2 linked regions of the Pseudobacter ginsenosidimutans genome follow. The protein of the gene in region 1 interacts with the protein of each later gene in a pairwise test. Links are inferred from orthologs where the notes say so. Each region holds a gene or a part of one and is shown on either strand. Other genes may lie near its edges. The genes, in order: FSB84_RS17905 and mrdA.

Region 1 (6,884 bases):
AGCAGTCCACCCAGCAGGAATGAAAGTTTTATCTGGCAGATCCGCACTACCATCGCAAAAGATGAAATGCCTGAAGCTGCCGGCCTCATAGAAACACTCAGAAGCGATCCCAATTTTCCGGCACGCCTTCAGCCCGATCTCCGGGAAGTGCAGGCACTCTATTTTTATAACCAGCAAATATGGGACAGCGCCGCCATCCACCTGGAGAATGCGCTGGACAAGGCTGCCGATAAAGAAGAAAGGGCAAGATGGGAATTCCTCATCGGCCAGCTCTATGAGAAAGCAGGCAACTTCTCCTATGCAGCCGATTTTTACAGTCGCGCTGTGAACCGCACACTGAATCCCGTTCTCGAAGTATACGGACGCCTCAACAGCATCCGTATGCAGAAAGGCGATGATAAAGTGATCAACGAGAATATCGACGCACTTCTCAAAATGGCCCGCCGCGAGAAATACATGAGATACCGCGATCTCATCTATTTCACCGCTGCTCAGATCGAACTCGAAAGGAATAATGTGGAAGGCGCCAAACAATTGCTGTTGCTCGCCACCAAATACAAATCCCCTGAAAGCGATAATTCCCAGATCTCGAAAGCATGGATCCAGCTCGGAGACATTGCCTGGGGAGAAAGGAAATATGCTGAATCGAAATCATATTATGATAGCGCCACCGTTCCCAATCACCCGGTGCTGAGTCCCGAAGCATTTGCGGACAGGAAGTCTTCCCTGGGAACATTGGTGGAGCAGGAAACCATTATCGCCAGGCAGGACAGCCTCCAGCAACTGGCAGCCCTGCCCGAAGCAGAGCGCGAAGCCATCATCAAAAAGCTGGCAAAGAAACTCCGCAAACAACATGGGCTGAAAGAAGAAGATACCGGCGAAGCTTTTGTGAATCCTGCAGTGAACATGAACAGCAATAATTCCAATCAACCTGCTCCTGATCTCTTTGCCGGCGCAAGCGGCGCAGACGCAAAAGGGGAATGGTATTTCCAGAACCAGGGGCTCAGGGGAAAAGGATTCACCGCTTTCAAAAGCAAATGGGGCAACAGAAAAAATGTAGACAACTGGAGAAGGGCAGCCGCCATCGCAGCATCTCCCGGCAATGCACCAGCGCCCACCGATAGCCGAACAGCCATTCTCAATCCCAACCAGGAACCGGGAAAAGCTGCAGAGGAAGGAAGCGAGTTTTCTTATGAAGGGTTATTGAAAAATGTGCCGCTTACCGAAACACAGATGGCTGCATCGAACGACTCTATCGAGCAGGCACAGTTGAAACTGGGCATCGTGCTCGAAGAAGGCATCACAGATTATCTCGCAGCCGTTGACGTATTGGAAGGCTGGTTACAGAAATTCCCCTACAGTGTGAAAAAACCGGAAGCCCTCTTCCATTTATATTACTGCTATTCCAAACTCGGTATGCAGCAAAAGCAAATGCCGTTGCTCAGGAACTGAAACAGAAATATGAAGGCACCGACTTCGAGAAGATCGTAAGCTATCCGAAAGGCAACCCTGCCGAGAATGCAGAAAAAACAGCCGCTACCCGCAAATACGAAGGCATTTACAATCTTTTCATCGAAGGTAATTTTGCCGAAGCGCTGAAGCAGAAAAAAGCTGCCGACAGCATTCACGGCACCAACTACTGGACACCACAATTACTCTATATCGAAAGCATCTATCATATTCACGAGCGCCAGGACGATACCGCCAAAACAGTATTGCAGCAGATCGTGAACATGTTCCCTTCCACCGGCATGGCTGCCAAAGCGCAGAACCTGATAGATGTGCTGGGCAGAAGAAAAGAGATAGAAGACTATCTCACCAAACTGCAGATTGAAAGGCCGAAGGACGACAGCCTCGCATTGCCATCCGATGAGCTGGCCGTTCAACCAAAGAAGCCTGAACCTCCCAAAGTGGAAGAGGAAGAACAGAAGATCGTTCCGGATAAAGACCATGCTGCTTCCAAAATTGCAGGACAGAAAGATGCTGCAAAGAACAAAGACAGTATTGCCATCAAAGCGCCTGGTGTAGCGCCTTCCACCAATGTACCCGGCCTGGTGCAAAAAGAGAAGCCCTATATCAATCCACTTGATACGCTGCACGTGAATTACGATGCAGAAGTAGAAAAAGGTAAAAAAGCCTATGTGCTCGACATCAATCTCCCCTACTCTGTGGTGATAGTGATGACCAAAGTGGACCATGTGTACGTGACTGAAACGCGCAATGCATTCAATCGCTTCAACAAAACGAAATTCTACAACAAGCCGATCAATATCAACAATGAAGTGCTCAATGATTCTGTGAAACTGGTGGTGATGAACAGCTTCGAGAACGCAGCAGCAGCGCTGGATTATATGGACAAAGCCCGCAAAGCGGCGCCCAATGAGATCCCCTGGTTACCTGCAGCGAAGTACAGCTTCATGATCATTACCGCTCCGAACATGGAGTTGCTGAAAGAAACAAAAGATATTGACGCCTATAAGAAATGGCTGGCTGAATCATTCCCCGGACGTTTTTAATAATCCGCAAACCTGTCAGCTTACCAATGATTTGCTGACAGGTTTGTAGCATTAACAATATTTTATTCATTTTCACGGATCGCCTTTGCACCTGAATTCGTTTGATATATCTTTCGGGTTCAATTTTTGCTAAGGTTAGGTGACCTTATCCGGTTTTAAAATGTTAATTTTCTTTATATGACCCGAGCTGTACGGATCTTTTGGCGCATTTTCATTTACGGGGCCCTGGCAGTTGTTCTGCTCCTCGTATTGATCAATTTTGGTGCATTTGGCAAAATGCCTTCCCTGGCCCAGTTGGAAAACCCCAGCATCACCCTGGCCACAGAAGTATTTGCTGATGACGGTACGCCAATGGGAAAATATTATGTGGAGCGCGGCAACCGCAGCTATGTGAAATTCGGAGACATTTCCAAGAATGTGATCGATGCCCTCGTTGCTACAGAAGACGAACGTTTCTATGACCACTCGGGAATCGATGGACGAAGCCTCAGCCGCGCCATCCTGAAACTTGGCCGCGATGGTGGTGGCAGCACCATCACACAACAACTGGCACTGAACATGTTCGACAGTCGTTCCAGCAATATCTTTCTCCGCATCATTCAAAAGATCAAGGAAAATATTATCGCTATCAAACTTGAGCGCAACTTCACCAAACAGGAGATCCTTGCACTCTATCTGAATACTGTTTCTTTCTCCGATAACGTATACGGAATCCGTAACGCATCCCGCACTTTCTTTTCAAAAGAACCAGACCGTCTCACTGTACCTGAAGCTGCCGTACTGATCGGCATGCAGAAGGCTACTGCCACCTATAATCCACGCACCAATTATAAGGCAGCCTTCGACAGAAGGAATACCGTGATAGACCAGATGGTCCGCAACGATTATGTTACCGCTCCTGTAGCCGCCAATTTCAAGAAAGAGCCCATCAAGCTCAATTATAAAAAGATGAATGAGAACAATGGCATCGCACCCTATTTCCTGGATGTGCTGCGCAATGATCTCAAAGCCTGGTGTAAAGAGAATAAGAAAGAAGACGGCGAACCTTATGATCTCTATGCCGATGGCCTGAAAGTATATACCACCATCAATCCAAGGATGCAGCTCTATGCAGAAGAAGCAGTGGCGAAACACCTTCCTGTGCTGCAACGTGTGCTCTCGGCCCAGCGTAATATCAAGACTGATGCCGTTTGGAAAGGCAAGGAAAAAGTATTGGATGCCGCTATGAAAAGCAGTGACAGGTATCAGTCGCTCAAAGCTGATAAAGTGAGCGATGACGAGATCAAAAAGATCTTCAATACCAAAGTTCCGATGAAAGTGTTTGCGTGGAACCCCAAACGTGAGAAAGACACCGTGATGAGCCCGATGGATTCCATCAAGTACCACCACGAAATGATGCAGACCGCCTTTATGGTAACCGATCCGCAGAACGGACAGGTGAAAGCCTGGGTAGGCGGCATCGATTTCAAGAACTATAAATATGATCACGCCAACCTGAAAACAAAACGTCAGGTGGGTTCGTCCATCAAACCATACCTCTATGCCCTGGCGGTGGAGGAATATGGTTTCACTCCCGAAACACAATGTGAAGCCACACAGCAATACTTCCCTGGTTTCGGTTATGTACCAGCGAAGAATCGCGGTAAGACCGGTACACGCACCATGGCCAGTGGTCTCGCCTGGTCTGTGAACGAAGTGGCCGCTTATATTATCAAACAAACCACTCCGCAACGTTTTGCCGAGTTCCTGAAACAGATCAATATTCCTACCAAGGTAGATCCCTATCCATCCATTGCGCTGGGCTCCAGTGATCTCTCCCTTTTTGAAATGATGTGGGGCTATTCCATGTTCCCAACAGGAGGCTTCTCCGCGAAACCTGTTTATATCACCCGCATCGAAGACAAGAACGGACATGTACTGGCCCGCTTCGATACAGAGCGTAAAGAAGTGATCAGCCAGGCCACTGCCTATACCATGACACGCATGATGCAGGGTGTGGTGGATTACGGTACTGCCGCCGGCCTCCGCTCACGATTAGGTGTAGCCGAAATGGGCGGAAAAACAGGTACCACCAACGAAAACTCCGATGCCTGGTTCATGGGCTTTACGCCGCAGCTTCTGGCCGGTGTGTGGATCGGTTGCGATGATCGTTTTATCAAACTGGAAAGCGGTCTCGGCGAAGGCGGACAAGCCGCCCGTCCTATCTGGGAATATTTCTTCCAGAAAGCATTTGCGGATAAAACACTGGGGCTGGATAAGACAGCCAAATTTGTGCAGCCGGAGAATATGAAGACAGAATCTTTCTATGATTACTATAATATCATCGATCGTACACCTCCTCCCGGTGCCGAAGGCGAGAATGTAGGTAATGGTGGTGCTGATGATTTCTTAGGCACTCCCGATACGCAAAATATTCCTACTGAGTCCAAGCAGGCAATGGAAGAGCAGAAAGTATTGCAGGAAGCGTTGAACTCGAAGAACCAGGTACCAACTGGTAAGAAGGATTCAACGAAAACAACTCCGAAAGAAGATAAGAAGAAGCCGGGTTTGTTCAAAAGGATCTTTGGAGGGAAGAAAGATCAATAGATTGTCTGCAAACAGGCAGAAACTATTTATCGGCAAAATTATGTGACAAACGCCGCTGAATTAATAAACACACAGAAGCCGCCTCTTCAGGGAAGCGGCTTCTGTTTTTACGCGAAAATGTGGTACTTACAGGTCTGATTTTGGCAAATCCCTTATAACCACCAGTTCAACCTCTCTTTCGGTCTCCAAAATGTCCAGGCCATTTTTTTGCAGGCTTTTACGTACAGCATCGATATTTTTCAGGTCGCCGGTTTCAATGGTGAGAGAAACTAAATAGTTGCCATTCCGCATCAGTCCTGTTTCGTCAAGCACCACCACTCCCTGTTGAACATTTTCAAGCACTTTACGAAACTCCTCCACTACTCCGGAGAAATTGAAATTGACGAACCGGATCTTTCCTTGTTGCTTATCCAGATATCCCTTCTTTCCATTCTCATTTGCCGGCGCTTTTTCAAAATTGCGTACAAAAACATATGCTTTCATTTTCCTTTTTTGAAGGCTGCCTGTGATCCCCAATTTGTACGCCATGTAGCGATTAAGATCTTCCCGGAAATATTTATATTGATTCTTTTCTTCTTCAAACGGAATCCTCAGTTCATAATTGAAAACATTCCTGTTCTCCCATTCGTCTAAAATGCTGAGATCTTTGGGAGATTGTAAACGGTCTTGTTGCGAAGTTTCGTAAAGGATACGTCTTTTCCATTCAGTTGGCGTACGGTATGCAAACTGATACAGGAACCCGGCAGTGACGCCAAAATACTTGTATGTAATTGTTCTTGTTGTGGAATCGAACGCGAAGCCTGTGCCACCTCCTGATCCGTCCACATAATCAGAGAATACAGAACTCATCCGGAAGTGCTGGCCAGGATGGGTCTTTTCTATAAGCCCCGCCTGATTTACAGAATAACCTTCTAAAATAAGATCGCGTTTACGGGCTAATTCCAAAGATTGGCCTGATAAGTACTTCCGGATATTGGCCTCGTTCGTATTGTACCCACTCGTAATTGCCAGCACTTTGCCAGCAGTATCGATCCAAACATGATGAGGAACCGACTGATGAGGAAACAAGCTCCTCCATGCAGAATCATGGTAGCTGGCCATCAGGGTAGAAAGCCCCGATTCTTTATTAAACCTGGGCGAATGTCCCAACCTGCTTTTAACCTTGTCATAAGTCTCCGATGGATTCATCAGAATAATTTCGATCTGCCCGAGGAAGATCTCCTGTAGTTTTTCCATCGCAGGAAAAGAGCCGATACAAACGGCACAGTTAGATGCCCAGAAGTCGAGTATGACCAGTTTTCCTTTGTAATCTGAAAGACGGGGTGATTGCTTATCAGTATTCCGGATATTTTGAAACGGAAGATCAGGTACTTTGTCTCCGATATCGAGCGGTCTAAAGGAAGCTCGTTGAGCAATTAAACTAACAGGCAGGCAGTATATAAGTGCCAGCAGGCAGTAAAAGAAGCGAAAATTCATTATGCTATTTTAAAGTAGTTGAGAAAATTATTGAGGATAACCCTCATTCTGGGAAAGATTGGGATTTAGCATCCTTTCAGATTCAGGGATGGGAAAAAGCATGGCGGAACTTTTCCAACCAGGCTTGATAACCGACAAGACTTCATCTGCGCGTTTTACTCCCGGGTTAGTATATCCCGGCCAACGTTTCAGATCAAACCAGCGATGCCCCCACTCACAAAAGAACTCTCTTCTCTTTTCATCTTCAAGTAATTGCTGTAATGCTTTTTTGTCAACAGGCCTGGGTGCGCGAAGGGAAAGGAGATC
Region 2 (6,692 bases), 3.5 Mb from region 1 along the record:
AGTGAAGAAAAGAAGATGATGAAGAGAGCAAGGATAAGTTTTTTCATGTGCGTTGATTTTTCTCCGTGAATAGTAATGCAATTGTCAGAAAAATGAAATACTTTTCAAAATACAATTTACGGTAGTAAGTGGCGTTAGTGCATGGAAAGGATACAGGTTTCGCTGGTATCCACACTTGTTGAAAAATTACTGTCCGGATCATAGTTTCGCTGTGATTACACTTTGTTATTATCGATTATTTAATTCAATTTTGCAGGCATAACTTTCAATCCAAAAATCTGACCTTTCAAAATGGGCTTATTCAACTTTTTCACCCAAGAGATCGCGATTGACCTGGGTACCGCTAACACCCTGATTATACATAACGATGAGGTAGTGGTGAATGAACCGAGTATTGTGGCGTTGGACCGTAATAATCTGAAAAATGTATTGGCGGTAGGGAAGAAGGCCCTGATGATGCACGAGAAAACGCACGAGAGCATCCGCACGATCCGTCCCCTGAAGGATGGTGTGATCGCGGACTTCAATGCTGCCGAGCTGATGATCCGTGAACTCATCAAAATGGTGTATCCCAAGAAGCCCCTCTTCCCCCCAAGCTGGAGGATGATGATCTGCATTCCAAGCAGCATCACAGAGGTGGAGAAACGTGCTGTTCGCGACAGTGCGGAGCAGGCAGGAGCCAAAGAAGTGTACCTGATCCATGAGCCCATGGCAGCTGCCCTCGGTATCGGGATTGATGTAGAAGAACCAGTTGGTAACATGATCATCGACATAGGTGGTGGTACTACCGGCATCACAGTGATTGCACTGGCCGGTATCGTGTGCGACCAGAGTATCCGTATCGCAGGTGACGAATTCACCGCGGATATCATGGAAGCCCTCCGCCGCTACCATAGCCTCCTTATTGGTGAACGTACCGCCGAACAGATCAAGATCAATATCGGTGCCGCCATGAAGGACCTCGACAACCCGCCTGATGATATCCCCGTAAACGGCCGCGACCTCGTAACCGGTATCCCCAAACAGATCATGGTGAGCTACCAGGAAATCGCGGAAGCGCTGGACAAGAGCATCTTCAAGATCGAAGAAGCCATCCTCAAAGCCCTGGAAATGACGCCGCCCGAGCTGGCTGCCGATATCTATCGCAGAGGCCTTTACCTCACCGGAGGTGGCGCCCTGCTCCGTGGCCTCGATAAACGCCTCAGCCAAAAGATCAAACTGCCTGTCCACGTGGCAGACGATCCTCTGAAAAGCGTTGTTCGCGGAACCGGCCTGGCCCTGAAGAACTACGAGCACTATCCGTTTGTAATGCGTTAGGACTTTTAAAACTTACCTCCTTTGCGTAACATTTTTCTCTTCATCAGAAAATTCTTCAATTTCTTTTTCTTCCTGGTGATGCAGATTACCGCGCTGTATATGCTGTTTCATTACAATGAATTCCATGAAGCAGCATTTATGGGCGTTGCCAATGATATTACGGGTAAGATCAGCAAACGCTACAATAACGTTGAATACTACTTCCATCTCAAAAAGACCAATGAAAGCCTGGTACAGGAAAACGCCATGCTCAGGAACCTGCTCAAACAGGATTTTGAAGTGGCCGATACCAGCACAACTTTCAGGATGGACTCCATCCCTTATGATACTACCGGCATCCGCCGCAAATATTTGTACCGTGATGCGAAAGTGGTGAACCGCTATCTCATCTTCCCCAACAACTATTTCACACTCCACCGCGGAGAAAAACAAGGTGTGAGAAAAGATATGGGCGTGATCAGCCCCGATGGCGTAATGGGTGTGGTGGTGAACACAGGCGATAACTACTCTGTTGTAATGAGCCTGCTCCACCTGCAAAGCCGCATCAGCGGCCGTGTGAAGAAAAGCGGAGAAACAGGTCAGGTGTACTGGGACGGTAAAAGCCCTTCCACTATCTTCATCAATAACCTTCCGAAAAGCGTACCCATTCAAAAAGGCGACAGTATCGTTACCAGCCAGTACGGAACCTATTTCCCCCAGGGAATCCTGATTGGCACAGTAATGGAAATCATGAACGATAAATCCAGCAATTTCTACACCCTCAAACTCAAGCCTGCCACCAATTTCGGCAGTGTTGAGCATGCATTGGTGATCGAAAATCTGCAGGCTGATGAACAAAAGAAATTAGAAGAGGCAGTAAAAAAGAATCAATGAGTGATCTCGTCAGAAATATTATCCGGTTCTTCCTGTTTATCCTGATACAGGTATACGTGTTGTTCCGTATTCCACCGATCCACAGTTTTGTGGTGGCCTACCTGTATTTCCTCTACATTCTCTGGTTGCCCTTCAATATGCCGAGGATAGCTGTTACACTGGTATCTTTCCTGCTGGGGCTTTCACTGGATTTCTTTACAAAAACTCCGGGTCTTCATGCTGCACCCTGCGTGCTCATCGGATATCTGAGGCCCTTCCTGATCAATATCCTGATCCCGCAGGAAGGAGCTGATAAAAGCTATAAATCGCCTTCCCCCACCAGTATGGGATGGGCGCCCTATGCTACCTATGTTCTGATCCTAACTTTTATACATAATTTCTACCTGGTATTGCTGGAATGGCTATCGGTGAAATCATTTATTTTCCTCTTGGGTAAGGTGGTGGCAACAACCGGTATCAGCCTGTTGTTGATCATGATCACTGAACTGCTGTTTTACAGAAAAGAGAAATTCAGGACCAATTCCGCTTAATGCAGGATTTGTTAATTGTACTGGATACTTTCAGGTTGGTTCTTATTTTTGTATATTGATCTGCCAATCCTATGGCTCTATTTAATCAGTCGCGCAGTAATATCATCCGTCTCATCTTCGTTGGTGTATTCCTCATCATTATCGTACAGTTATTCAATCTGCAGATATTATCAGGGAAATACAAGCAGCTTGCTATGGACAATGCCGTATTCCCGAAAGTGAAATATCCCGACCGCGGGATCATTTACGATCGTAAGGGAAGACCCATTCTCAACAATACCATCATGTTTGACCTGGTGGTTACACCCAATGAGGCACGTAAAACAGATACATTCGGCCTCTGCGAGATCCTCAGCATCGATACAGCTGAGTACCGCAAACGTATGCTGGAAGCAAGGTTCAAGAATGGGCCTTATCGTCCTTCCATTTTCCAGGGCCTTCTCACACCCGAGCTCCATGCTCGTTTGGATGAAAATATCTGGAAATTCCCCGGCTTTGCGCTCATCGAAAGACCTGTGCGTGTTTATCCCTACAATGCAGGCGCACATATCATGGGATATATCGGTGAAGCTGATTCTTCCATTATCAAACGTTCCGGAGGTTATTATCGCATGGGCGACTACGTTGGCAGGTCGGGCATCGAAGCATATTATGAACAGGTGCTCATGGGACAGCGTGGTGTGGAATACCTGATCAAAGACAATAAGAACCGACTTGTAGGAAGCTACGAGAACGGCATCTTCGATACAGCTGCCATCGCCGGAAGAAATCTTCGTACCTATATAGATATCGATCTCCAGGTGCTGGCAGAAAAACTGATCCGTAACAAAGTGGGCGCTGTTGTAGCCATCGATCCAAAAACCGGCGGTATACTGGCCATGGCTTCCGGACCTACTTATGATCCCAACAGTCTTACCGGTTCCAACAAACAAAAGAATTACGGACAACTGGCGCTGGATGTAGCAGGCCCATTGCTCAACAGAGCTATTGCCGGTTTATATGAACCTGGTTCAACATTCAAACCATTGGGTGGACTTGTAGCGCTGAACGAAGGCGTGATCACTCCGAGTTACGGATACAATTGCGGAGGCAGGTATTATGGTTGCGGACATGGCAAACCTGCCTGTACACACAGCAATCCCGGCCACGCAGCCAACCTGCGACTGGCCATTGCCAATTCATGCAACTCCTATTTTGTTCAGGTGTACAGAAATACGGTGGACAATCCCAAATATGGTAATGTGAAGAAGGGGTACGAAAAATGGAAGGAATATATGAACCATTTCGGGCTTGGTGAACGTACAGGTGTTGACCTGGTAAGTGAGCAGGCCGGACTGATCCCTGATACCTCCCGGTACAACCGCGTGTATCGTGGTTCCTGGAACAGCTGCACCAACCTCACGCTGGGCATTGGTCAGGATATGATGCAGACCACACCATTACAAATGGCGAATGCCATGTGCATCATTGCCAATAAAGGATATTATTTCACGCCTCACTTCGTGCAGAAGATCGATGATGAAAATGCCGAGGATACTATGATGAGGCAATTCAGGAAAAAACACGAAGTGCTTACCAATATCTCTGATGAAGCATATGAAGCCATTATGTCTGGTATGCAGCAGGTGGTAGACGGCTCCGCGAGTCGTGCAAAAGTGGCTGGTATCGAGATCTGCGGTAAAACCGGTACTGCCGAAAAATATCGCGTGATCCAGGGAAGAAGGATCAAGCTGGATGATAATTCCGTGTTCGTTTGTTTTGCGCCACGCCACGATCCGAAGATCGCGCTGGCGGTAGTAGTGGAGAACAGCGGCTTTGGTAATACCTGGGCGGCGCCTATAGCCGGCCTGATGCTGGAACGTTACCTGAAAGACAGTATCCCTGCTGAAAGGATGAAAGAAGTTGACAGGATCGCAAATGCCAACCTGATGCCCAGCTATATCAAGTATCTGCAGTACGTAGAAGATTCAGCCCGCGCCTTCAACTGGGCTGAACGTTATAAAGACAGTTCACAGATCAAGAAATTCTATCGTACCAATCCTTCCCGTCCTCCTTTCCCTACTTCGCGGGAAAAACGCAGGACTGCCATGATTGTACCTGACCCGAGATTGTTCAACAAACCCTTCAACGCATAACTGGCATGAACCAACGAAATCCTGCAATATCGAAAGGCGTAGACTGGGTGATGTTCTGGTTATACCTCCTGCTGGTTGGCATCGGGCTGATGAGCATATTCTCCGTTACCTATCACGATGGAGATAATGTGATACAAACCTTTCTCGGTTTCAAAACAGATTACAGTAAGCAGTTCTATTTTTTCATAGTGTCGATGGTATTGGGGCTGTTCATACTGCTCACCGATAGTAAATTCTTTACTGCAACCGCCAATATCTGGTATGCGGTAGGTATGTTGCTTTTGCTGCTGGTATTTCCCTTGCACACGGCAGTGAAAGGAACTGAATCTATCATCCGTATCGGCGGGTTCAACCTGCAGCCGGCGGAGTTGATGAAAGTTTTTGTGAACATGGCGCTGGCGAAATATTTATCGCGTGTTGAAACGGATTTCAGCAAGCCGCGGTCACAGCTCATTGCAGCTGCCATCGTTGTATTGCCGGCCCTGATCACGATAGCGCAGAAAGAGACTGGCCTTGCACTGGTGTTCTTCTCTTTCTTCCTCGTGATGTTCCGCGAAGGTTTGCCACCAGGTTACCTGATCATTGGATTCTCACTGGCGGTGCTGGTTGTAGCTACGCTGATCGTGGATAAAGATGTGCTTGCTATTATCTTAACTGCCATTGCAGCCGGCGCTATTTATATATTGCGCAGACAGATTCGGAGAAGTCGTGCTGTGTTGTTCGTGATTGTGGGCATTTGGGTAGGGTGTGTGGGCGTGCAAAGATTTGTGGTACCATTCCTGTTCACCAAGGTATTGGCGAAGCACCAGGTGGAGCGGATCTTCTCGCTTATCGGTAAAGAGAACCCTTACGCGGCGCTCAATACGGTAGAAGGCGAAGAGGAAGCAGCTCCTGTTAAGAAGAAAGATACAGATTACAACGTTCGTCAGAGTAAGATCGCAATCGGTAGCGGCGGCTTTGTTGGCCGGGGTTTCCTCAAGGGAACGCAAACCCGTTTCGATTTCGTTCCGGAGCAGCGAACGGATTTCATCTTCTGTACCATTGGAGAAGGTTTCGGATTTGTGGGCAGCGCTATTGTATTGGGTATTTATCTTTTCTTATTGCTGAGGATCGTAACCATCGCGGAAAGGCAACGAAGTGTATTCAGCCGCTGTTACGCATATGGCGTGGCTTCGGTCTTCTTCTTCCATATTGCTATCAACGTTTGTATGACCATCGGTCTCGCACCTGTGATCGGAATTCCCCTGCCATTGATCAGTTATGGCGGTACTTCCTTACTTTCGTTCTCCATTATGCTGTTCATCCTCATCAGACTGGATGCAGACAGACAGATGGTGTTGCGTTAGAAACAAAAAACAGTGTGTATGAAAATTATTCCGCTCAGTGAAGGTTCGTTTACGATCGACAAATCAAAACTGTTTGTTCCTTTCGACCTGGATAATGATGACCTGCAGGCGCGTCCAACAGGAAGCCTCCTGGTAGAAGTGCAACCATTTGTAGTGATCACCTCTGAAGATATTCTGCTGCTCGATACCGGCCTCGGTTTCCAGAAAGATGGAAAACTGCAATTGCATCGCAACCTGATGGAGCATGGCATCAACCCTTCCGAGATCACGAAAGTGCTGATGAGCCACCTGCATAAAGATCATGCCGGCGCCGTAAGTGATGTACATCCTACTGATGCTTCAGCACCGCGGCAGTTGAGCTTTCCCCAGGCGAAATACTATGTGCAGCGAAAAGAATTCGAATTCGCTTTTGAAACTGGTTTCCCTTCTTATATCACTGAAGAGCTGGAATGCCTCCGCGATGCATCACAGGTACAATGGCTTGAAGACGA

The links.
Region 2: the proteins of FSB84_RS17905 (region 1) and mrdA interact in binary tests that used the Escherichia coli proteins (3 or more experiments, as listed by UniProt). The link is inferred for Pseudobacter ginsenosidimutans from one-to-one orthologs.

The regions. Positions count from the first base shown.
Region 1 is NZ_CP042431.1:4,539,681-4,546,564, reverse strand. The notes cover bases 2,295-5,397. They hold FSB84_RS17905 (transglycosylase domain-containing protein), read left to right. Parts: upstream 2,295-2,693; coding sequence 2,694-5,102; downstream 5,103-5,397. Other genes in these bases: FSB84_RS17900 (TlpA family protein disulfide reductase), read right to left, coding at 5,229-5,397; FSB84_RS17910 (hypothetical protein), read left to right, coding at 2,295-2,516. Also shown: porW (type IX secretion system periplasmic lipoprotein PorW/SprE), read left to right, coding at 1-1,452; more of FSB84_RS17910, read left to right, coding at 1,728-2,294; more of FSB84_RS17900, read right to left, coding at 5,398-6,578; FSB84_RS17895 (RagB/SusD family nutrient uptake outer membrane protein), read right to left, coding at 6,606-6,884. UniProt on the Escherichia coli protein: Cell wall formation. Synthesis of cross-linked peptidoglycan from the lipid intermediates.
Region 2 is NZ_CP042431.1:1,033,577-1,040,268, reverse strand. What follows is about bases 2,413-5,323. They hold mrdA (penicillin-binding protein 2), read left to right. Parts: upstream 2,413-2,791; coding sequence 2,792-4,855; downstream 4,856-5,323. Other genes in these bases: rodA (rod shape-determining protein RodA), read left to right, coding at 4,861-5,323; FSB84_RS04080 (rod shape-determining protein MreD), read left to right, coding at 2,413-2,720. Also shown: FSB84_RS04095 (alpha/beta fold hydrolase), read right to left, coding at 1-47; FSB84_RS04090 (rod shape-determining protein), read left to right, coding at 292-1,317; rod shape-determining protein MreC, read left to right, coding at 1,339-2,190; more of FSB84_RS04080, read left to right, coding at 2,187-2,412; more of rodA, read left to right, coding at 5,324-6,201; FSB84_RS04065 (MBL fold metallo-hydrolase), read left to right, coding at 6,220-6,692. UniProt on the Escherichia coli protein: Catalyzes cross-linking of the peptidoglycan cell wall. Responsible for the determination of the rod shape of the cell. Is probably required for lateral peptidoglycan synthesis and maintenance of the correct diameter during lateral and centripetal growth.